Marinobacterium aestuarii: one gene and its partner. The protein of the gene in region 2 interacts with the protein of the main gene of each other region in a pairwise test. Links are inferred from orthologs where the notes say so. Each region holds a gene or a part of one and is shown on either strand. Other genes may lie near its edges.

Region 1 (11,254 bases), 2.9 Mb from region 2 along the record:
GTATTGGGCTGGTGATACTGGGGTCGGTGGTTGGCAATCTGCCACAGAGCTGGGTGACCTTGCCATGGTTGTGCCGGCTGCCAAGGTCTGGCGCCCATACTTGATAAGTTTCAGGCAAGCAGCCTCCGCCGTTTCGTCCAGTCGAAACCTTGGATTGCGGGTGTATAAAGTGGGCAAGCGGTGACTGAAGGTGATCAGGCGCAGATGTTCCACGTGGAACCTTTGTGCTGGCTGAGGTGTTTTTTTCAGCGCTCGGTACTCAAGACCCTGCACTCCAGCTCCCAAGTAAGCGCCTCAAAAAGAAAAACCCGCCGAATGGCGGGTTTTGTCTGACCGGTACAGCCGCCGTATTTAGCTGCCGATGACCGAGATATCAGCGACGCCCAGGAAGAGTCCGCGCAGCTGCGCCAGCAATGCCAGACGATTGTTGCGCACGGCTTCGTCGTCGGCGTTGACCATCACCTCTTCGAAGAAGCGATCGACAACCCCGCGCAGATCAGCCAGCTGCTCCAGCGCTGTCTGATAATCACCGCTGTCGAAGGCCGGCTGCAGTTCTAGCTGCATGGCCTGCACGCGGGAGAACAGCTCCTTCTCGGCGGCTTCCTGCAGCAGGGATTCGGAGACAGCGGCGTTACCCTGTGACTCCTGCTTGCTGAGGATGTTGCTGACGCGCTTGTTGCCCGCAGCCAGCGCATCGGCTTCGGGCAGTGTGCGGAAGTGGGCAACGGCACGTACGCGGCGATCGAAGTCCAGTGGGCGGGTCGGCCTGAGGGCGTGCACGGCCAGGAAGGTCTCAACCGCGATATCACGATCTTCGTACCAGGCACGCAGACGGTCCAGCATGAAGTCCAGTACTCGCTCCTCGAGCCCGTCACGGGCCGGCAGGCTGGCGTGGCCGTCGGCGGCAACCTTGAGCAGCTCGCTCAGATCCAGATCCAGTTCCTTCTCAACCATGATGCGCAATACGCCGACAGTGGCGCGGCGCAGGGCAAAGGGGTCTTTGGAGCCGGTTGGCGGCTGATTGATACCGAACAGACCCGTCAGGGTATCGAGTCGGTCGGCGATGGCCACAGCCGCACCTGTGAGGCTTTCGGGCAGTTCGTCGCCGGCGAACCTGGGCATGTACTGCTCGTTCTGCGCCAGGGCTACGTCCATCGGCTCACCGTCGTTGAGCGCATAGTGATAGCCCATAAGGCCCTGCAGTTCGGGGAACTCCAGCACCATTTCGGTTACCAGGTCGCACTTGGACAGCAGGGCTGCGCGCTCTGCCCACTCGGGGTTACTGCCGATACAGCTGGCGATAAAGCCTGCCAGATGGGCGACGCGTTTTGTCTTGGCATACAGGCTGCCGAGGTCCTTCTGGAAGACGATGGACTCGAGCTTGTCGCAACGCTCTGCCAGGGTGGTCTTCTTGTCATTCTCGAAGAAAAAGGCGGCATCGGCCAGGCGCGGTCGAATGACCTTTTCGTTGCCATGGATGATCTGCTGCGGATCTTTCGATTCGATGTTGGCCACGGTAATGAAGTACGGCATCAGCTGCCCTTTCGCGTCCAGCAGATGGAAGTACTTCTGGTTGTCCGCCATGCTCGAAATCAGCGCCTGGGACGGTACCGCCAGGAAGCGTTCCTCGAAGCGACCGGTCAGGGCTACGGGCCACTCGTTGAGGGCCGTGACTTCGTCCAGCAGCGCAGGGTCAATCACAACCTGGCCACCGATCCTGGCGGCTTCGCTCAGCAGCTGGCTGCGGATCAGTTCGCGGCGCTTGGCAAAGTCGGCGATAACGTAGCCCTGCTCCTGCAGTACCTGCTCGTAATCTGCCGGGGCTCTCAGCTCGATTTCCTGGTTGTAGTGGAAGCGATGACCACGGGTCGTGCGGCCAGCCTTGAGACCGATGATTTCGCAGTCCAGCACCTGGTCACCGAACAGCAGGGCAACCCATTTCACCGGGCGCACAAACTCGGTACGGGATGCACCCCAGCGCATGCGCTTGGGGATCGGCAGCTTGTCGAGCGCCTGCTGAATAATCGCCGGCAGCGCTTCGGTCAGTGGGGTTGCGGCGGATAGCTGGCGAAAGCACATCTTGCCGTCCATCTCGGTCAGCTGATCAACGCTGGTGCCGCACTTGCGGGCAAAGCCTTCCAGTGCCTTGCTGGGTGCGCCACTGGCGTCGAAGGCGATTCGGGCCGGCGGACCCTGCACGAAAAATTCGCTGGCCGGGACTTCGGTGCACAGCTGTTTGATCAGCAGCGCGAGGCGGCGCGGGGCGGCGAAGGAGCGAAAAACGGCGGGCTTGAGCAGCTCGGCGGCGCCCTGGCCCAGTACCGCTTCGATGCCCTTGCGGATTTCGCTTTCCAGCGCTTGGGAAAGTTTCAGCAGTGCCTTGGGGGGCAGCTCTTCGGTGCCCAGTTCAAACAGGAAATCTTGGGTCATCATTTCGACTCCTCGCAGGCGGCGAGTACTTCTGCACGAATATCAGGCGCTGCCAGAGGGAAGCCCAGCGCCTTGCGGGCGTTGAAATAGGCAGCGGCAACGCCACGGGCCAGGGTCCGCACACGCAGTATGTAGCGCTGACGTTCGGTAACGGACACCGCATGGCGGGCATCCAGCAGGTTGAACGTATGGGATGCCTTGAGTACCTGCTCGTAGGCTGGCAGCGGCAGCGGTGTTTCCAGCGCCAGCAGCTTGTTGCATTCGCGCTCGTGGAAATCGAAGTTGCCGAACAGGGTATCAACGTCGGCGTGTTCGAAGTTGTAGGTCGACTGCTCCACCTCGTTCTGGTGGTAGACGTCGCCGTAGGTCACGACGCTGCCGTCGGGATGACGCGCCCAGACCAGGTCGTAGACGCTGTCGACTTCCTGCAGGTACATGGCGATGCGCTCGAGACCGTAGGTGATCTCGCCGGTGACCGGATAGCACTCCAGGCCGCCGGCCTGCTGGAAGTAGGTGAACTGTGTCACTTCCATGCCGTTAAGCCAGACTTCCCAGCCCAGACCCCAGGCGCCGAGGGTGGGCGATTCCCAGTTGTCTTCGACAAAGCGCACGTCGTGCACATTGAGATCCAGACCCATGCGTTTCAGCGAGCCCAGGTACAGCTCCTGCAGGTTGTCCGGTGACGGCTTGATGACGACCTGGAACTGGTAGTAATGCTGCAGGCGGTTGGGGTTTTCGCCATAGCGGCCGTCAGTCGGACGGCGGCTGGGCTGAACGTAGGCGGAGCGCCATGACTCTGGGCCGATGGCACGCAGGAAGGTCGCCGGATGGAAGGTGCCGGCACCAACTTCCATATCCAGCGGCTGAATAATTACGCAGCCCTGCTCTGCCCAGTATTGCTGCAAAGCCAGGATCAAACCCTGGAAGGTGCTGACGTCTGAGGTCACCTTTTCGGTCACGGAGATCACCATCTTTAATAGTCGGTTGGCCAAAATTAGAGCGAAATTATACACGAAAAGCGCCGCGTCCGAGGCGCAGCGCCCTCTGAGTGATTGTGAAAATGCCGGGTTGCAGCCAAAACCGATGAACACTGTCGTCGGTGCCGCAGGCTGCGTGATATTCGATATACTGTGCGACTCTGGGAACAACGCTTGGGATGGGCATTGCATTGGACAAAGTAAGAGCTGTTTTAGCCATACTGGTGCTCGGCGTGCTGGCACTGCTGCCGCTTAAATGGGCCCAGTCTTTGGGCGCCTGGTTTGGTCGCCGGCAACTGAACAAGCCAAACAGCAAACTGGCCGGCAATACGCGGCGCAACATTGCACTGTGCTTTCCCGAGCTTGATGCCCCGGCGCAGGAAAAACTCATCGCTGCGAGCCTGGCCGAAACCGGTCGTTCCCTGGCCGAGATGGGCATGTCCTGGCTCTGGTCGCCGCAGCGCAGCCTGAAAAATATTCGTTCGGTTGAGGGCGAAGAGCTGATCATCGAGACCCTGGCCGCGGGCCGGGGCATCATCCTGATTGCACCTCACCTGGGGAACTGGGAAGTACTGAATCTGTACCTGTCCAAGCGCTATCCGTTTACGGCCATGTACAAGCCACCGCGCCTGAAACTGATGGATGATCTGGTCAAGCGCATGCGTGCGCGTCTGGGCACGCGCATGGCGCCGGCCAACGCCTCGGGTGTGCGCATGGTCATGAAGGCGCTCAAACGTACAGAGATGGTGGGTATCCTGCCGGATCAGGAGCCGGATGATCAGAGCGGAGTCTTTGCGCCCTTCTTCGGGGTCGATGCGCTTACCATGAAACTGCTGCCGCAGCTGGCACGGCAAACCAAGGCCAGGGTTATCTGTGGCTACGCCGAGCGGTTGCCCAAGGGTGAGGGGTTCAAGGTGTATTTTCGCGAAGCCGAGGCCGGGCTGGACAATCCGGACCTGGTGCAGGCCGCCGCTGCGATGAATCGCTCGGTAGAGGCCTGTGTGCGTGCCCTGCCCAGCCAGTATCAGTGGGAGTACCGTCGTTTCAGCAGTCGCCCTGCGGGGCAGCCCAAGCGGTACTGATAGGGGCGTAAGGGGGCGGCGTGCGCGGCTTCGAATCTGTTTTTATTGCACTTTGAACAACACAGGGGCCTTGCGGCCCCTGTGTTGTTTTAGCGGCGCCAGAAGATGGGGGTAAAGAGCACCAGCAGTGTGAAGACCTCAAGACGTCCGAGTAGCATGGCAAAGCACAGGATCCATTTGGCGGTGTCGTTGAGGCCGCCAAAATGCACCGAAACATCCCCCAGACCCGGGCCCAGGTTGTTCAGCGTGGCGCCCACCGCCGACCAGGCGGTGACCTGATCCAGTCCTGTGCCCAGTAGCGCCAGGAGCATCAGTACAAATACCAGCAGGTAGACTGAGAAAAATCCCCAGACAGCTTCCAGCACCCGGTCAGAGATGGGCCTGTTGCCCACCTTGACCGAGATGATTGCGCTGGGGTGTACCAGGCGCTGAATTTCGCGGTAACCCTGCTTGAGGATCAGCAGGATGCGGATAACCTTCATGCCGCCGCCGGTGGACGCCGCACAGCCGCCGACGAAGGCGGTAATGAAGAGCAGAAACGGCAGCATGACCGGCCAGTTGGCGAAGTCCGCGGTGGAGAAACCGGTGGTTGTGGCAATGGATACGACCATAAATACCGCCCGGCGCAGGGCTTCGTTAACGGCGTAGGTTTGCGTCAGCGCCAGTACCATAAAGGTGATCAGGGCGGTGCCGCCGAGCAGCGTCAGGTAGAAGCGAAACTCCGGATCCTGGAAGTAATGACGGATCGAGCGCTGGCGCCAGGCGAAAAAGTGCAGGCCGAAGTTGACCCCCGACAGGAGCATGAAAAAGATCGCGATGCCTTCGATCAGCGGGCTGTCGAAGTAGCCAATGCTGGCGTCATGGGTCGAGAAGCCGCCGATGGCGACGGTCGAGAAACTGTGGGCAATGGCATCGAAGGGGGTCATGCCCGCCAGCCAGTAACCCAGCGCACAGGCGATCGTCAGCGACAGGTAGATATACCAGAGGGCCTTGGCTGTTTCGGTGATGCGCGGGGTGAGTTTCGAGTCCTTTACAGGCCCAGGCGTTTCGGCCCGGTACAGCTGCATGCCACCGATGCCCAGCATTGGCAGTATCGCCACGGCCAGCACTATGATCCCCATGCCGCCCAGCCACTGCAGCTGCTGGCGGTAAAACAGAATCGAGGGGGGCAGCCAGTCGATGCCGGTCATCACTGTGGCGCCGGTGGTGGTGAGCCCCGAGACGGACTCGAATACCGCGTCCACAACACGCAAATGCGGGTAGTCCGCCAGCATCAGGGGGACGGCCCCGAACAGCCCCAGCACTGTCCAGAACAGTACTGTTATCAGAAAACCGTCGCGGGTGCGCAAGTCCTCCCGCACGCGGTGTACCGGCAGCCAGAGAAAGAAGCCGGTGAGCAGTGTAATGGCAAAGCCTGCCACGAAGGACTGGTGTGCCCCATCCTCGTAGATATAGGACACCAGTAGCGCAGGCAGCATGGTGATGCTGAATATCATCAGCAGAATGCCGAGAATTTTTAGAATGACTCTATAGCGCATAGGGTGCTAGCCGCTCAGAAAAAGGCGAGACCAACCTGGAACAAGCGCTCAACGTCGCGGATACGGCGCTTGTCTACCAGGAACAGGATGACGTGGTCGCCATTCTCGATCACGACATCATCGTGGGCGATCAGAACCTCGTCGTTTCGGATGATGGCGCCTATGGTCGTGCCGGGGGGCAGATCTATATCCTCGATGGCCCGCCCCACCACCTTGGAGCTGCGTCTGTCACCATGGGCGACGGCCTCAATGGCTTCGGCGGCGCCGCGACGCAGCGAGTGCACGGCGGCCACATCGCCGCGGCGAACGTGGGTCAAGAGCGCGCTTATGGTGGTTTGCTGCGGTGAAATGGCGATGTCGATCACGCCGCCCTGCACCAGATCAACATAGGCCGGGTTGTTGATCAGCGTCATCACGGTACGGGCGCCCAGGCGCTTGGCCAGCATCGAGGCCATGATATTGGCTTCGTCATCGTTGGTCAGCGCCAGGAAAACATCGGTGTCTTCGATGTTTTCCTCGATCAGCAGATCGCGATCCGAGGCACTGCCGTGCAGGACTATAGTGTTCTCGAGGGTCTTGGCCAGGGTGTTGCAGCGCTGAATACCGCGCTCGATGATTTTGACCTGGAACTGGTTTTCGATATTGGCGGCCAGGCGGGCACCTATATTGCCGCCGCCGGCAATGATCAGGCGCTTGTAGGGATTGTCGAGCCGGCGCAGTTCGCTCATCACGGAACGGATGTCTCGCTTGGCGGCGATAAAGAACACCTCGTCGTCGGCCTCGATCACCGTATTGCCCTGGGGGATAATCGGCCTGTCCTGGCGGAAAATCGCGGCCACACGGGTATCCACGGCGGGCATGTGGGTGCGCAGGTAGGATATTTCGCGCCCGACCAGCGGGCCGCCGTAATAAGCTTTTACCGCCACGAGCTGGGCCTGGCCTTCGGCAAAGTCCAGCACCTGCAGTGCGCCCGGGTGCTGAATGAGGCGCTGAATATGCTGGGTCACCAGCTGTTCCGGGCTGATCAGAACATCCACCGGGATGGCCTGGTTCTTGAAAATTTCCCCTTCCTTGCGCAGGTAGTCGTGCTCACGCACGCGGGCAATCTTGGTCGGGGTATTGAACAGGGTGTGGGCCAGCTGGCAGGCGATCATATTGACTTCGTCACTGTTGGTGACGGCGATCAGCATGTCTGCATCCCGGGCGCCTGCGCGCTCCAGCACGCTGGGGTAGGAGGCCTTGCCTTCGATGGTGCGGATATCGAGCCGATCCTGCAGTTCGCGCAGGCGCGCGCTGTCGGTATCAACAATGGTGATATCGTTGGCTTCAATGGCAAGGTTTTCTGCCAGAGTGCCGCCGACCTGGCCGGCTCCCAGTAGGATGATTTTCATAGGTCAGCGGGGCCTGCCCTGATCAGTTGGCGGGTTTTTCAAGTACAGCGTAGTAAAAACCATCGTGTCCATCTTGCTGCGGGAACAGCTGGCGCCCCAGTGGCCGTGCATGGCCCCAGTCCGCTTCTATGGGCAGGTGGCGAACATCCGGCTGCGCCTTGATGAAGCGGGCGAGCAAGCGCTCGTTTTCCTGCGGGAAGACAGAACAGGTGGCGTAGAGCAGCTTGCCGCCCGGGCTGAGCATGTGCCAGCAGTTGCGCAGAATGCTCAGCTGCAGATCCGCCAGGCGCTTCAGATCTTCGTTGCGGCGCAGGTACTTGATGTCCGGGTGACGCCGGATGACACCGGTGGCGCTGCAGGGGGCATCAATCAGGATGCGGTCATAACTCTCTCCGTCCCACCATTTTTCGCTGGCGGCATCACCCAGGGTGACGGTGCAGCTCAGCTTGAGGCGCTGCAGATTCTGCTGAATGCGTTCGGCACGGCGTGAATCGAGCTCAACCGCTTCCACGCTGGCAAGACCGGGTTCGTGTTCCAGCAGATGACACAGCTTGCCGCCGGGTGCGGCGCAGGCATCCAGTACCCGTTGGCCGGGCTTGAGGTCGAGCAAGGGGGCCGACAGCTGTGCGGCTTCGTCCTGCACGCTGACCAGGCCATCAGCAAAGCCCGGCAGCTCGGTGACATCACAGGGCTGGTTGAGGTAGATGGCGGTTTCGGCGAAGGCCCCGGGTGTTGCCTCAATGCCGGCGATATAGAGCTGCTCGAGATAGGCTTCGCGCGTACTGAGCCTGGTATTGAGGCGCAGTGTCATGGGCGCGGGCTGGTCGTTGGCCAGCATGATCTGGGGCCAGTGGTCGGGCCAGTTCTGCTGCAGCTTGCCAATCATCCAGTCGGGATGGTTGTACTGCAGGCGCGGGTTGTCGCCCAGGGTTTCCATGATGCTGTCACGCTCGCGCTGGAAGCGGCGCAACACGGCGTTGACCAGACCGCGGGCCCAGTTCTTGTTCAGATCTTCGGTGGCATCGACGGTTTCGCTGATGGCGGCGTGGTCGGCAATGCGGGTCTGGTCGAGCTGGTAGAGCCCAAGCAGCACCAGTGCCTGCAGATCTGCATCCTTGTCGCGAAATGGCTTTTGCAGCAGGTGCTCGGCGATCAGGGCAAGTCTGGGCTCGAAACGCATGGTGCCGTAGCACAGTTGCTGCAGTAGCGCGCGGTCCCGCGGAACGCAGGTGTAGAGAGAGGTTGGAAGCGTTGCACTGAGAGAGCCGCGGTGCAGCAGCAGGGGGGCCAGTGTCTGGGCGGCCAGTGTTCTAAGGTTCATGCGGCTCCAAGCCTCGTGCCCAGGCGGAAGGTCTCACGCCTGGAATTCATAATGTCTGCGCTGTTGAGCGGGGTTCCGCCGGGCAATTGCAGTCGTGTAATGCGAAGGGTGCCCTGTCCACAGGCGATGCAAATGCCATCCTTGTCTGCCGCGATCACAGTGCCGGGTAAGGCGTCACTGCTGCAGCTCTGGGTATTGTTCTGCGCACTGGCGGCCCAGATGCGCAGGGTTGTGCCCTCGAGCTGGGTGAAGGCGACCGGCCAGGGCGACAGGCCGCGAACCTGGCGCGCGAGGTAGTCTGCGCTTTGCTGCCAGTCGATGTTGCCTTCCTGCTTTTCAAGCTTGTGGGCGTAACAGGCCTGATCGTTGTTCTGCACTTCCCTGCTGATGCTGCCATCCTCGATTGCCGCGAGGCTTTGCGTCAGGGTGCTGGCACCGAGCGCCGCCAAGCGGTCATGCAGTGCGCCGCTGTTGTCGTCGGACAGAATCGGACACTGGGTCTTGAGCAGCATGTCGCCGGTATCCAGGCCCACATCCATCTGCATGATGGTGATGCCGGTGTCGCTGTCACCGGCCAGCAGTGCCCGGTGTATGGGCGCGGCACCGCGCCAGCGTGGCAGCAGCGAGGCGTGCACATTAATGCAGCCAAGCCGTGGTATCTCCAGCACCACTTTGGGCAACAGCAGACCATAGGCGGCCACGACCATCAGGTCGGGTTTGAGTGTGGCCAGTTCCTGCTGCGCGTCTGCATCTTTGAGCGAAAGCGGCTGGTAAACCTCTATACCCTGCTCCAGCGCAAGCCTCTTGACGGGACTTGGAGTCAGCTTGCGGCCACGTCCCGCGGGACGGTCGGGCTGGGTATAGACGGCGATAATCTTATGGTGGGTGTCAAACAGGGCCTGCAGGCTGGCTGCGGCAAAGTCGGGTGTGCCGGCGAAGACAATTCTCAGCGGCTCGGGCATCGGGGGGCTCCCTTGTGAAATCGATCTGCAGGGGGCCTCTGGGCCCGCCTGCAAGTCTTGCAAACGCCAGCGGCGGATTAGACCGGCTGGCCTTCTTCCAGACGGTGTTTCTTTTCCAGCTTGCTGCGAATCCGGGTGCGCTTGAGCGGCGACAGGTAATCGACAAACAGCTTGCCATCGAGGTGATCGATTTCATGCTGAATGCAGACAGCCAGCAGGTCGCGGGCTTCGAAATCGAGAGGGTTGCCATCACGATCCAGCGCCTTGACGCGGATATGGTTGGGCCTTTCGACATTTTCATAGAAGCCGGGCACGGACAGGCAGCCTTCCTGCATGCGCTCAAGTTCTTTATCGAGTACTTCGAAGGTAGGGTTGATCAGCACCAGGGGCGCATCGCTCTCGTCGGAAACATCAAGGGTGATGATGCGCTGATGCACATTAACCTGGGTGGCCGCCAGGCCAATACCCGGTGCGTCGTACATGGTTTCGAACATGTCGTCGATTAACTGACGAGTATTCTCAGTAACCGTTTCGACGGATTCTGCTATGGTACGCAGACGCGGGTCCGGAAATTCGAGGATCGGTAGTTTGGCCATGAGGTCCGATAATTACTAGGGTTCAAAGTGAGCCGTGAATGGCGAAATTCAGCTATCAGCCTATTATACTGATATCGCTGCTCATTGCATTGCGCCTTATATTATCGGCCACGCTGGAAAAGCGACGCTTCTGGGGTAGTTCTAACAAGGGATTTGGGTATGAAGAAACTGCTGTGCGGACTGCTTACCTGTCTGCTGCTTCTCACCGTTTCGGTTGCCAATGCCGAAGTACGAAAAGACAGAATTCAGCTGCGTGAAAATTATCCAACAGAATATGTCGTCGTAAAGGGCGACACTCTCTGGGATATTTCTGGTCGCTTTCTGCAACATCCCTGGCAATGGCCAGATGTTTGGGACGTAAACCCGCAAATCTATAATCCGCATCTGATTTATCCGGGCGATATTATCTATCTGAGCTGGATAAACGGTCAGCCGCGCCTGTCGTTGCGCCCGGGTGGTACCCGGCTGAGTCCCAAGGCACGGGTCTCGCCACTGGATGATGCGATTCCGGCCATTCCGCTGAAAGACATTATCGCTTTCCTGTCTGACCACCTGGTGGCCGACGAGGATCTGCTGAACAATGCGCCTTATGTCGTCGGTGGCCGTAATGATCGGATACTTGCCGGTGCCGGCGATCGCGTTTATGCCCGCGGCGAGCTGAAATCCGATGAGCGGCTACAGGCGCTGTATCGTCCGGCTACCGAATATCGCGACCCTGTGACCGGCGAATTCCTGGGCTATGAAATGCTCAAGATCGCCGATACCGCGATTCCGGCCCAGGAGAAGGACATCATCACGCTGGATCTGCGCAAGACCCGTGAGGAAGTTCGTTTGCTGGACCGCGTGTTGCCCATTGAGGAAAGCCGCATCCAGTCGCTGTTTCAGCCTTCAGCGGTGCCAGAAGGCACTGAAGGTCTGATCCTCTCGGTACTCGGCGGAGTAGCCAAGATTGGCCAG
Region 2 (11,403 bases):
AGATTCTTGTCCAGCTCCGGGCGATACAGCACCGCTTCGCATTTGGGACACTTTTTCCACAGGCCTTCCGGCACGTTGGACCGGCGGCTCTCGGCGTTGCGAGCCAGTGAAGGGACAATTTTTTCCAGCCAGTTACTCATTTTGCTCCATCCCCTGTGCGGGAAAACTGTTCAACGATCTTCAGGCATCCATGGCGGCACGCATGCCGGCAATAATACGGGATACCTGCTCGGGAATCTGCTGCGGCTGTGTCGCCAGTTCAGCAATGCGATTGACCAGCACGCTGCCGACGATCACACCATCGGCGATCTGGGACACGGCGCGGGCCGAGGCATCGTCACGGATACCGAAACCTACGCCCAGCGGCATATCGGTGTGACGACGCACCTGTTTCAGTTTTTCTTCCACCGCCGCCACATCCAGCGCCGCGGAACCGGTCACGCCCTTGAGGGACACATAGTAGATATAACCACTGCCCTTTTCACACACCGACTTGATGCGGGACTCATCGGTGGTCGGCGCCAGCAGATAAATCACGTCGATCTCGGCGGCACGCATAACCTCGATAAAGTCATCGGACTCTTCCGGCGGCAAGTCGACCGTCAGAATGCCATCAACACCGGCCGCCTTGGCGCGGGTCGCGAAACTCTCATACCCCAGCACTTCAACAGTATTGAGGTAGCCCATCAGCACGATCGGTGTCTGGCTGTCGGTTGTACGGAACTGCGCCACCATGTCGAGTACGTCCAGCAGACGGGTACCGTGGGACAGCGCGCGCTCACAGGCCAGCTGAATCACCGGGCCATCCGCCATGGGGTCGGAAAAAGGAACACCCAGCTCCAGAATATCGGCACCGGCTTCAACCATGGCGTGCAGCAGCGGCACTGTCACCGCGGGCGACGGGTCGCCTGCGGTCACATAGGGAATCAGCGCCTTGCGCCCGGCGGTCTCAAGACGGGCGAAACAGTCTTTAATACGACTCATGTCAATCTGTACTCCAGCAGTGCGCTCAGACGTCGATACCATCGAGGCTGGCCACGGTGTGAATATCCTTGTCGCCGCGTCCGGACAGGTTGACGACGATAAACTGGTCTTCGCGCATGGTGCGGGCAAGCTTGAGCGCGTAGGCCACGGCGTGACTGGACTCCAGTGCCGGCATGATGCCCTCAACCCTGGTCAGGGTACGGAAGGCCGCCAGGGCTTCATCATCGGTGGCATCAACGTATTCAGCGCGACCGGTATCTTTCAGCCAGGCATGCTCAGGTCCGACGCCGGGGTAATCAAGGCCCGCGGAAACTGAATGGGTACCCAGAATCTGACCGGCGTCATCTTCCATCAGATAGGTGCGATTGCCGTGCAGTACGCCAGGACGACCCGCCGACAGCGGCGCCGCATGCTGACCCGAGGCAATGCCGTAGCCGCCCGCTTCCACACCGTACATGCGCACATCACCATCTTCGATAAAGGGATGGAACAGACCTATGGCATTGGAGCCACCACCGACGCAGGCCACCAGCGCATCCGGCAGACGACCCACCTGATCCAGGCTCTGCTGGCGGGCTTCACGACCGATAATGCACTGAAAATCACGCACCAGCTTGGGGTAAGGATGCGGACCTGCGGCAGTACCAATGATGTAGTAAGTGGTATCGACGTTGGTGACCCAGTCGCGCATGGCTTCGTTCATGGCGTCTTTGAGCGTGCGGGTACCGGACTCCACCGGCACTACCGTCGCGCCCAGCAGCTTCATGCGATAGACGTTCAGCGCCTGGCGGCGCACGTCTTCGATACCCATGTACACCACACACTCAAGACCCAGGCGCGCCGCCACTGTGGCAGAAGCCACACCGTGCTGACCGGCACCGGTTTCGGCGATGATACGCGGCTTGCCCATTTTCTTGGCGATCAGAGCCTGGCCGATAGTGTTGTTCACCTTGTGGGCGCCGGTGTGGTTCAGGTCTTCACGCTTGAGATAAATCTGTGCGCCGCCATTTTCCCGTGACAGGCGTTCGGCATGATAGAGCGGCGACGGACGGCCCACATAGTGCGCCAGATCCTTGTCGAACTCTGCCTGAAACTCCGGGTCCTGACGCAGGGATTCGTAGGTACTTTCCAGATCCTGGAGGGCACCAATCAGCGTTTCGGAAACGAAACGACCGCCGTAGGGACCAAAATGTCCGCGGTCGTCCGGTAACTGCATCAGTGCAGCCAGTTCAGCTTTTGTCGGCACGTGCCACCTCTTCGATAAACTGTTTCAGCTTATTGTGATCTTTGATCCCCTTCGCCGCTTCAACGCCTCCACTGACGTCCACGGCAAAAGGGTTGACCTGCGCTATGGCAGATCGAATATTGTCCGGATTCAGCCCGCCCGCCAGTATGATCTGCGGCCGCACCGAGACTGGAATGCGCGCCCAGTCAAACGCCTCGCCGGTGCCTCCTGGCACGCCGGCCCTATAGGCATCCAGCAGAATACCCCGGGCGCCGGCATAGTCCTGCATGACAGCAACGATATCAAGGCCTGGCTTCATGCGCAGCGCCTTGATATAGGGCCGCCCAAAGCCTGCACAAAAATCCGCCGACTCATTGCCGTGAAACTGCAGCAGGTCTATGCCGGTCGTCGCCACAACCTGCTCCACGTATTCCGGGCTTGCATCGACAAACAATGCCGTCGTCGTCACGAAGGCGGGCAGGTCCGCAATAATGCGGGCTGCTACCTCGGGTGTCACATGGCGCGGGCTTTTGGCATAAAACACAAATCCCAGCGCATGGGCGCCGAGCCGAACCGCCGCCTGCGCATCATCCAGACGAGTAATACCGCAAATCTTGACGCGTGTAGTCACGACCGTGGCTTCCTGAAAACGCACGATAATACCAGAAGGACCGGGCTAAAGTCAGTCCGCCCCGCCCAGGAAATAGGGCCCCAGCGGCGATGGCGGCAGCTTGAAATGTTCCGGATAGCGCACATCGACGAAATAGAGCCCATGGGGCGGCGCCGTAATGCCGCCCTTGCGCCTGTCCCGCGCCTGCAACACGTCCTGCGCCCATTCGGGCTCAGCCTCGCCGGCACCCACGGTCATGAGCACACCGGCAATATTGCGCACCATGTGATGCAAGAACGCATTGGCCTGCACATCGATGACAATCAGCTCACCGGCACGGTAAACCTGCAGCACACGCACTTCCCGCACAGGACTCTTGGCCTGACAGCCAATGGCGCGATAGGAAGTGAAATCGTGTTCGCCAACCAGGTATGTTGCCGCCGCATTCATGCGCGCAAGATCAAGCCTTTTGTGGGTCCAGGTCACGCCGCGGGCCAGCAGCGCAGGTTTCACTGGAGCCGAGCGAATCAGATAGCGGTAACGTCGCTCCCGGGCGCTGAAGCGGGCATGAAAACTATCATCCATCTGGCGTGCCCACTGGATGGCGATATCATCCGGCAGATTAGTATTGGTCCCCAGCACCCAGGCGCGTTCATCACGCTTGGCCGTCGTATCGAAATGAATGATCTGGTAGCTGCCACTGACGCCGGCATCGGTACGCCCGGCGCAGACGACATTAACCGGCTCGTTGGCGACCCGGCTAAGCGCCTTCTCCACCGTTTCCTGAACACTGGGCACATTGTTGGTTTTCTGTGTCTGCCAGCCCCGGTAGGCGAAGCCGGCATATTCGACACAGAGCGCATAACGGACGGGGGCGATCGAAATCGCCCCCGTAGTAGTTTCTATTTCAGACTTCATGAACTTACGCTATAGACTCCATCAGTTTGCGAGCTTCCTGTTGCTGGACGTCACTGCCGTCGCTCAGTATTTCACTCAGTATATCCTTGGCACCGTCGCGGTCTTCCATATCGATATAGGCGCGGGCCAGGTCAAGCTTGGTTTCGACCTCGTCGGTACCCTCCAGGAAGCCCATGTCATCGAAGCCGCGATCTTCGTCATCGGCGCCGCTGTCGTCAAGCGCGATATCGTCATCCACTGAGCCCAGCAACGCTTCCAACTCGGTATCCAGATCCATCTCGTCGTCGATGGTGACATCCATCTCATCCGCGTCCGCATCACTGCCGGATTCAGACTCCAGCGCGGCCAGCATGGCATCCAGATCATCGTCAGCATTTTCAGCCAGCACTATGGCATCGGTATCATCCTGATCATCGGCATCCAGATTTTCCGCCAGCAGGGCATCTAGCTCATCCAGCGGCTCGCCTGCAACAGCCTCTTCGGCCAGCTCAGCCTGCTCTGCATCGCTCGCCTCTGGCGGATTGAACACCAGTTCATCGTCCAGTTCGAACTCAAGCGCATCCTCTGCAGGTGCAGCGGCGTCACTGTTTGGGGCAGTATCAATGGCCGCCTCGAGCTCTGCAGCTTCAACGCTTTTAGCAGCAAAACCTTCAGCGTCCTGCCCCTGTGCAGTAGCGCTGGAGAACTCGACCTCGGAAACAGACTCGGCGCCCTCTTCAGCCCTGGCTGCGTGCGCATCGCCCGACCCCGCTGTCAGATCCATCAAGTCATCATCCTGCGACAAATCCAGCGGTGCGACCTGGTTAAGGCGATAATCCAGCTCGTCACTCTCTGTTTCTGTATCGCTGTCGCTGGCGTCGACCTTGTCACCCGGACGGTAGTCAGAGACTTCCTCTTCCGCCGACTTGGGGACATTGCTGCCCGCAATCACCGAATCGAGCCCCAGGCTTTCCAGCGTGTCTTCAGGCTCATCAAAGACTTCAACCTCGCCTCCCAGCTGCCCCATGCCCGAGCGCAGATCAGCCCGTTCGGCATCGGCCTCATCGCCGTTGGCAGGCCCGAGCAAATCATCCAGACTTTCATCGAAGTCGTCATCAACCCCGGCGATCTGATCCTGAACCGGCATGTCTTCCTCGAAGTCCGTATCCAGGCTCAGGTCGAACTCGTCGTCGTCGAACAACGGCCGATCGGACGAAACTGCGGTGACTGCGGCGGCCGGTGCCGTCTGCATCTCGTCGGCAAGTTCCAGATCCAGGTCCAGATCAAAATCGTCCGTATCATCCGCTACGCTGGCATGGGAAGCCTCGAATTCCGCCTTGGCATCACGGGCGTCCTGATCCAGCTCCTCGTCAGCAATCCAGACAGCCGTTGCGCCCGCTGCTGCACCCGCTGCTGCAGCAACAGCGCCACCTGCCAGCGCGCTGTCTGGCGCATCGCCGGCCTTGGACGCCGGCGCCTCAGGTGCCTCTTCAGCAGCGTCTTCAATCACCTCATCATCTTCACGCCGCTTGCGCCCAAGGGCCAGCAGCCCCACCAGCAAGCCGCCGATGACCGCCCCCAGACCCGCCATGTAGGCCGGCGTTTGCAATATAGTTTCAACCAGACCAGAGGGGCTCTCAGGGGTCGCCTTGGCGGGCGCTGCAGGCACTGCCGCGACGGGCTGAACCTGCTGCAGCTGATCCTGCAACGCAGCCAGCTGCTGGTCCTTGAGTTCCAACAGGCGCTGCAGGGTTTCCATCTGCTGCGAAATGGCGGTGAGTTTGTCATTAAGTTCAGTATTGTCACGTTCGATCTTGTCGACCGACTCCTGGGTCACTGCGAGGCGATTCTCGAGCTCCTCATTGCGTCGCAGCAGCTCGGCTTTTTCAGGATCAGCGACGGGCGCTTCGACCACCTTGCTGGCACCTGCTTCGTCCTGCACCGGCGCGACCTGCCCCTGGTCAGGCGCACTTAAAATTTTCAGCTGCCCCGCATCGGCCACAGCCGATGTCGGCTGAGAATCAGCCGGGGCTAGCGGCTTTTTTTTTGAGCCATCTTCCTGCGGAGCGCTCGGCGCGGGTGCCGCCGATCCTGCTTTCCAGCGCTGCATCTGACGCGCCACTTCATTGGTGGCTTCCCGGGCACTGAGCGCCTGCACTTCATTCAGACTCGGCAGTTCGAGCACTACGCCGGCTTTGAGGAAATTGATATTGGAACTGGGAAATGCCTGTGGATTCTTGCGCTGCAACGCCAGCATCATCTGATTGATACTGGTGCCAGCGCCGGGCGAATGACGCTTGGCCAGCCCCCCTAGCGTATCGTTGGTTTCAACGAAGACCTCGGTCTGAGCATTCATGTTGCTGCGGATATTATTGGCCGGCGGACGGGCGCGCGAGGGTGCCGCAAACACCGGCTGCGGAGCAGGTACGCTACTCCGGCTTGCCTGTGCAGGCACAGGCGTGGCACTGCCGCCAACGGGTGCAGCCTGGAAGGCCGGCGGGTCCAGCAGCACCGTATACTCGCGTACGAGCCGGCCATTAGGCCAGTTGACCTCCACCAGCAGATTCAGAAAGGGCTCACGCACAGGACGGCTTGATGTCAGCCGAATGCTGCCGGTACCGTTCTGATTGATATTGACCGAAAATTGAACATCGGAAAGCAGCCGGGAGCGATCGATACCCGCCATCGCAAACTGATCCAGGTCCGCCATCTTTGGCACCACCTGCAATGGATCCAGATCGCGTACCTGCAGCAACTGAATTTCCGCATCGAGCGGCTCATTCAAGGCTGACTTGATTCGGATTTGGCCCAGACCCAAGGCATGTGCCTGACTGGCCCCCAGAACTCCCGCTACAGCTAGACTTAAAGCAAGTTTGCGCAACATCTGCTTGTTCCTTTTGTCCACTGTCTGATTACGCCATCAAATCAGACAGTTGCGATTCCGAATATCGAACAGAGTATTATTTATAAAGTAGGAAACGGTCAAGGAAAGCACCGGACAGAAGCGCTTTATTAGCCTGCAGGCCACTTCCTTCAGGAAAAAATAGCATTAAAAAAGGGCCGCAGCCCTTTTCAATCCGATTTTACAGTCCCGCCTGGACCAGCAACTCGGCAATCTGCACTGCGTTCAGGGCCGCCCCCTTGCGCAGGTTGTCCGATACAACCCACATATCAATGCCATTTTCGCTGGAAATATCTTCACGAATACGGCTCACGAAGACCGCATCCTTGCCCGTCGCCTCGGTCACCGGCGTAGCCCAACCACCGTCAACCGCTTCGTCAATCACCTCAACACCGGGCGCCATCTGCAGCATTTCGCGCACTTCAAGCGCACTGATCTGCTCGCGAGTTTCGATATGCACCGCTTCGCTGTGACCAAAGAACACCGGCACACGCACACAGGTCGGATTCACGCCGATGTCGTCATCTTCGAGGATCTTGCGCGTCTCATTGACCATTTTCATTTCTTCGTGCGTATAACCGTTATCGTCAAAACCGTCGATTTGCGGCAGCACGTTGAAAGCCATTTGTTTGGGGAAAACCTGCACATCGATATCCTGCCCATTGAGCAGCAGCGCCGTCTGGCGCGCCAGCTCTTCGACTGCCTTGCGACCACCGCCAGACACCGACTGATAGGTTGCCACATTGATACGACGAATACCGGCGCTGCGGTAGATAGGCGCGACCGCCACCAGCATCTGGATCGTTGAGCAGTTGGGATTGGCGATAATGCCACAGTGGTCGTGAATACGCTCCGGGTTTACTTCAGGCACGATCAGTGGCACTTCGGGTTCATCACGAAAGCAGGAACTGTTGTCGATGACCACCGCACCCGCCTCGACCGCCACAGGGGCGTACTGGGCCGCGACATCAGCACCTGCCGCGAAGAGCGCTATCTGCACCTGGGAGAAATCAAAATCGGCAACGTTTTTTACCCGACGAGACTTGCCGTTAAAGTACACCACGCCGCCGGCAGAGTTATCACTGCCCAGCGGGTACAGGTTTTCGATCGGGAAACCCCGGGATTCCAGCAGCTCGATCATGGCCTCGCCAACAAGGCCGGTCGCGCCAACTACTGCGACGTTATAGGTCTGACTCATCACATCTCCAAAAGCAGGCCAGCCCGAACATGTCGGGCTGGCGAAAAACCCGGCGACAGCTGCGCTGCGCCAGGTTCAAATTGTGTCACTGCGTAAAGGCAGTGATCAGTCGGCCATCAAAATCCGCAGCATGCGGCGCAGCGGCTCGGCCGCGCCCCAGAGCAGCTGATCGCCAACACTGAAGGCATTGAGGTATTCACCACCAAGGTTCATCTTGCGCACGCGCCCCACCGGCACCGACAGCGTACCTGTGACCTTGGCGGGCGTCAGCTCGCTCATGGTCAGTTCGCGATCGTTGGGCACCAGCTTCACCCAATCGTTGGCATCAGCAATCATGCCCTCGATTTCATCCAGCGGGATATCCTGCTTCAGCTTGATGGTAAACGCCTGGCTGTGGCAGCGCATGGCGCCAATGCGCACACAGGTACCATCGATGGGGATCGGCCGATCCGACAGTCCCAGGATTTTGTTGGTTTCGGCAAAACCCTTCCACTCTTCGCGGGTCTGGCCATTGTCCAGCGGGCTGTCGATCCATGGGATCAGACCACCGGCCAGCGGAACACCGAAGTTATCGGTGGGCATCTGACCGCTGCGCAGCGTTTCCGCCACCTTGCGATCCACGTCCAGAATGGCGCTGGAGGGGTGCAGCTGATCGGCCACAGAGCCGTGAATGATGCCCATCTGGCTGATCAGTTCACGCATGTGACGCGCGCCGCCGCCGGATGCAGCCTGGTAGGTCATGGAGGTCAGCCATTCGATCTGACCCGCCTTGAACAAGCCACCAAGCCCCATCAGCATCAGCGATACGGTGCAGTTGCCACCGATGAAATTCTTCACGCCACGGCTGAGGCCATCCTGGACAACATTCAGATTGACCGGGTCCAGCACGATCAGACTGTCGGCATCCATGCGCAGGGACGATGCCGCATCGATCCAGTAGCCTTTCCAGCCCGCCGCACGCAACCGGGGGAAAACATCCTTGGTGTAGTCGCCACCCTGGCAGGAAATAATCGCATCCATCTGCTTGAGCTCATTAATGTCCTGAGCATCTTTCAGAGCCGGAATCGACTTGCCAATATCCGGGCCGGCTTCGCCGACCTGAGAAGTGGTGAAGAACACAGGCTCATCGATCTGATCGAAATCCCGCTCGTCCCTCATGCGTTGCATCAGCACAGAACCAACCATTCCGCGCCAACCTACAAAACCTACACGTTTCATTCTTTTCCCCACTGATTGGAAAGATAACCAACGACAAAAGCCAGCCTGTGTCAGGCTGGCTTTTGGCTGCCCTGAAAAGGGACGCCGGTCAGGCGTTCAGCGCACGCAACACAGCATCACCCATTTCTGAGGTGCTGGCCGCCTGCATGCCGGCAGACATGATGTCTGCAGTACGCAGATTCTGATCCAGCACCTGACTCACCGCCGCCTCGATTTTATCCGCAGCTTCCGGCGCCGCCAGAGAGTAACGTAACATCATAGCGACTGAGAGGATGGTTGCCAACGGGTTGGCGATACCCTGACCGGCAATATCCGGCGCAGAACCATGGCAAGGCTCGTACATGCCCTTGCCGTTTACGTCCAGCGAGGCCGAGGGCAGCATGCCAATGGAGCCGGTCAGCATGGCCGCCGCATCCGACAGAATGTCACCGAACATGTTGCCCGTCACCATAACATCAAACTGCTTGGGCGCACGCACCAGCTGCATGGCGGCGTTATCCACATACATGTGCGACAGTTCAACGTCCGGGTATTCGGCCGACAGCTCGATCATGACCTCACGCCACAGCACCGTGACTTCCAGCACGTTGGCCTTGTCGACGGAGCACAGACGCTTGTTACGCGCCCGCGCCGCCTCAAACGCCACACGGCCGATGCGACGGATCTCATTCTCGTCGTAGACGTAAGTGTTAAAGCCCTCACGCACACCGCCTTCCTTGATGCGTACACCGCGGGGCTGGCCAAAATAGATACCGCCGGTCAGCTCGCGCACGATGAGGATATCGAGCCCTGCAACCACCTCAGGCTTGAGACTGGAGGCATGGGCCAGCTGCGGATAGAGAATGGCCGGACGCAGGTTGCCGAACAGACCCAGTGCAGAACGAATGCCCAGCAGACCTTTTTCCGGGCGAATGGCAAAGTCCGGGATGCTGTCCCATTTGGGCCCACCGACGGCGCCTAGCAGAATCGCATCCGCCGCCCTGGCCGCCGCCAGAGTTTCATCCGGCAGAGGCTTGCCCGTGGCATCAATGGCGGCACCGCCGACCAGTTGTTCGTCGATTTCGAGCCCCAGGTCAAACTGGCTGTTTACGCAGCTGAGCACCTTGCGCGCTTCGCGCACGATTTCCGGGCCAATACCGTCACCGGGCAGAATCAGAACTTTCTTGCTCATGCGAACTTCCTATTTCGTAGTATCAAACAGCCAGGGCGCTGCCGCACCGCGGCGCGCTTCATAGGCGTGAATATCATCGGCATACTGCAGCGTCAGGCCAATATCGTCCAGCCCGTTCAGCAGGCAGTGCCGGCGAAAGCCATCAATGTTAAATTCGATTTCACTGCCGTCAGGTTTGCGGACCACCTGGCGCTCCAGGTCGATGGCAAGCTCATAGCCTTCGGTTGCCTGAGCTTCGACAAACAGCTCATCCACCACGGACTCATCCAGCACGATCGGCAGCAGGCCGTTCTTAAAGCAGTTGTTGTAGAAGATGTCGGCAAAACTCGGCGCAATAATGGCGCGAAAACCGAAATCTTCCAGCGCCCAGGGCGCGTGCTCACGGCTTGAACCGCAACCAAAGTTCTTGCGGGCCAGCAAAACGCTGGCACCTTTGTAACGGGACTGATTAAGCACAAAGTCGGGGTTGATCGGGCGCTGGCTCACATCCTGATCCGGCTGACCTTCATCGAGGTAACGCAGTTCGTCAAACAGATTGGGGCCAAAGCCGCTGCGCTTGATCGACTTCAGAAACTGCTTGGGAATAATCAGGTCGGTATCGACATTGGCACGGTCCATCGGTGCGACGATGCCCTGATGCAAATTAAACTTGTTCATAGTGGGTCTCCTTCGCGCTTAGTGTTTGACGAGCTCGCGCACGTCCACAAAATGACCGGCAATGGCTGCTGCTGCCGCCATGGCCGGGCTGACCAGATGGGTCCGACCCCCAAAGCCCTGACGCCCTTCGAAGTTACGGTTCGAGGTCGATGCACAATGCTCGCCCGCGCCCAGCTTGTCGGGGTTCATGGCCAGACACATGGAACAGCCCGGCTCACGCCATTCGATACCCGCATCGATAAATACCTTGTCCAGACCTTCAGCCTCGGCCTGCGCCTTGACCAGACCGGAACCCGGCACCACCAGCGCCTGCTTCAGGGTGGCAGCGACCTTGCGGCCTTTAACAACGGCAGCTGCCTCTCGCAGATCTTCAATGCGCGAGTTGGTGCAGGAACCGATAAATACCCGATCCAGCTGAATCGTGGTGATGTCCTGATCCGCCTGCAGCCCCATGTATTGCAGCGCGCGGCTGTAGCCTTCACGCTTGGTGACATCGGTTTGGGCCTCAGGATTGGGCACCTTGCCACTGACACCGGTGACC

The links.
Region 1: the proteins of A8C75_RS12845 (region 2) and def interact in binary tests that used the Escherichia coli proteins (3 or more experiments, as listed by UniProt). The link is inferred for Marinobacterium aestuarii from one-to-one orthologs.

The regions. Positions count from the first base shown.
Region 1 is NZ_CP015839.1:18,343-29,596, forward strand. What follows is about bases 8,539-11,254. They hold def (peptide deformylase), read right to left. Parts: upstream 10,298-11,254; coding sequence 9,779-10,297; downstream 8,539-9,778. Other genes in these bases: rsmB (16S rRNA (cytosine(967)-C(5))-methyltransferase RsmB), read right to left, coding at 8,539-8,739; fmt (methionyl-tRNA formyltransferase), read right to left, coding at 8,736-9,701; A8C75_RS00115 (LysM peptidoglycan-binding domain-containing protein), read left to right, coding at 10,457-11,254. Also shown: A8C75_RS00070 (DMT family transporter), read left to right, coding at 1-104; glyS (glycine--tRNA ligase subunit beta), read right to left, coding at 352-2,433; glyQ (glycine--tRNA ligase subunit alpha), read right to left, coding at 2,430-3,401; A8C75_RS00085 (lysophospholipid acyltransferase family protein), read left to right, coding at 3,599-4,489; A8C75_RS00090 (TrkH family potassium uptake protein), read right to left, coding at 4,579-6,027; Trk system potassium transporter TrkA, read right to left, coding at 6,042-7,418; more of rsmB, read right to left, coding at 7,441-8,538. UniProt on the Escherichia coli protein: Removes the formyl group from the N-terminal Met of newly synthesized proteins. Requires at least a dipeptide for an efficient rate of reaction. N-terminal L-methionine is a prerequisite for activity but the enzyme has broad specificity at other positions.
Region 2 is NZ_CP015839.1:2,928,397-2,939,799, forward strand. What follows is about bases 5,809-8,673. They hold A8C75_RS12845 (aspartate-semialdehyde dehydrogenase), read right to left. Parts: upstream 7,817-8,673; coding sequence 6,800-7,816; downstream 5,809-6,799. Other genes in these bases: A8C75_RS12840 (FimV/HubP family polar landmark protein), read right to left, coding at 5,809-6,600; asd (aspartate-semialdehyde dehydrogenase), read right to left, coding at 7,922-8,673. In the rest of the region: accD (acetyl-CoA carboxylase, carboxyltransferase subunit beta), read right to left, coding at 1-140; trpA (tryptophan synthase subunit alpha), read right to left, coding at 181-984; trpB (tryptophan synthase subunit beta), read right to left, coding at 1,010-2,200; A8C75_RS12830 (phosphoribosylanthranilate isomerase), read right to left, coding at 2,214-2,840; tRNA pseudouridine(38-40) synthase TruA, read right to left, coding at 2,892-3,737; more of A8C75_RS12840, read right to left, coding at 3,742-5,808; more of asd, read right to left, coding at 8,674-9,034; leuB (3-isopropylmalate dehydrogenase), read right to left, coding at 9,123-10,205; leuD (3-isopropylmalate dehydratase small subunit), read right to left, coding at 10,215-10,862; leuC (3-isopropylmalate dehydratase large subunit), read right to left, coding at 10,881-11,403.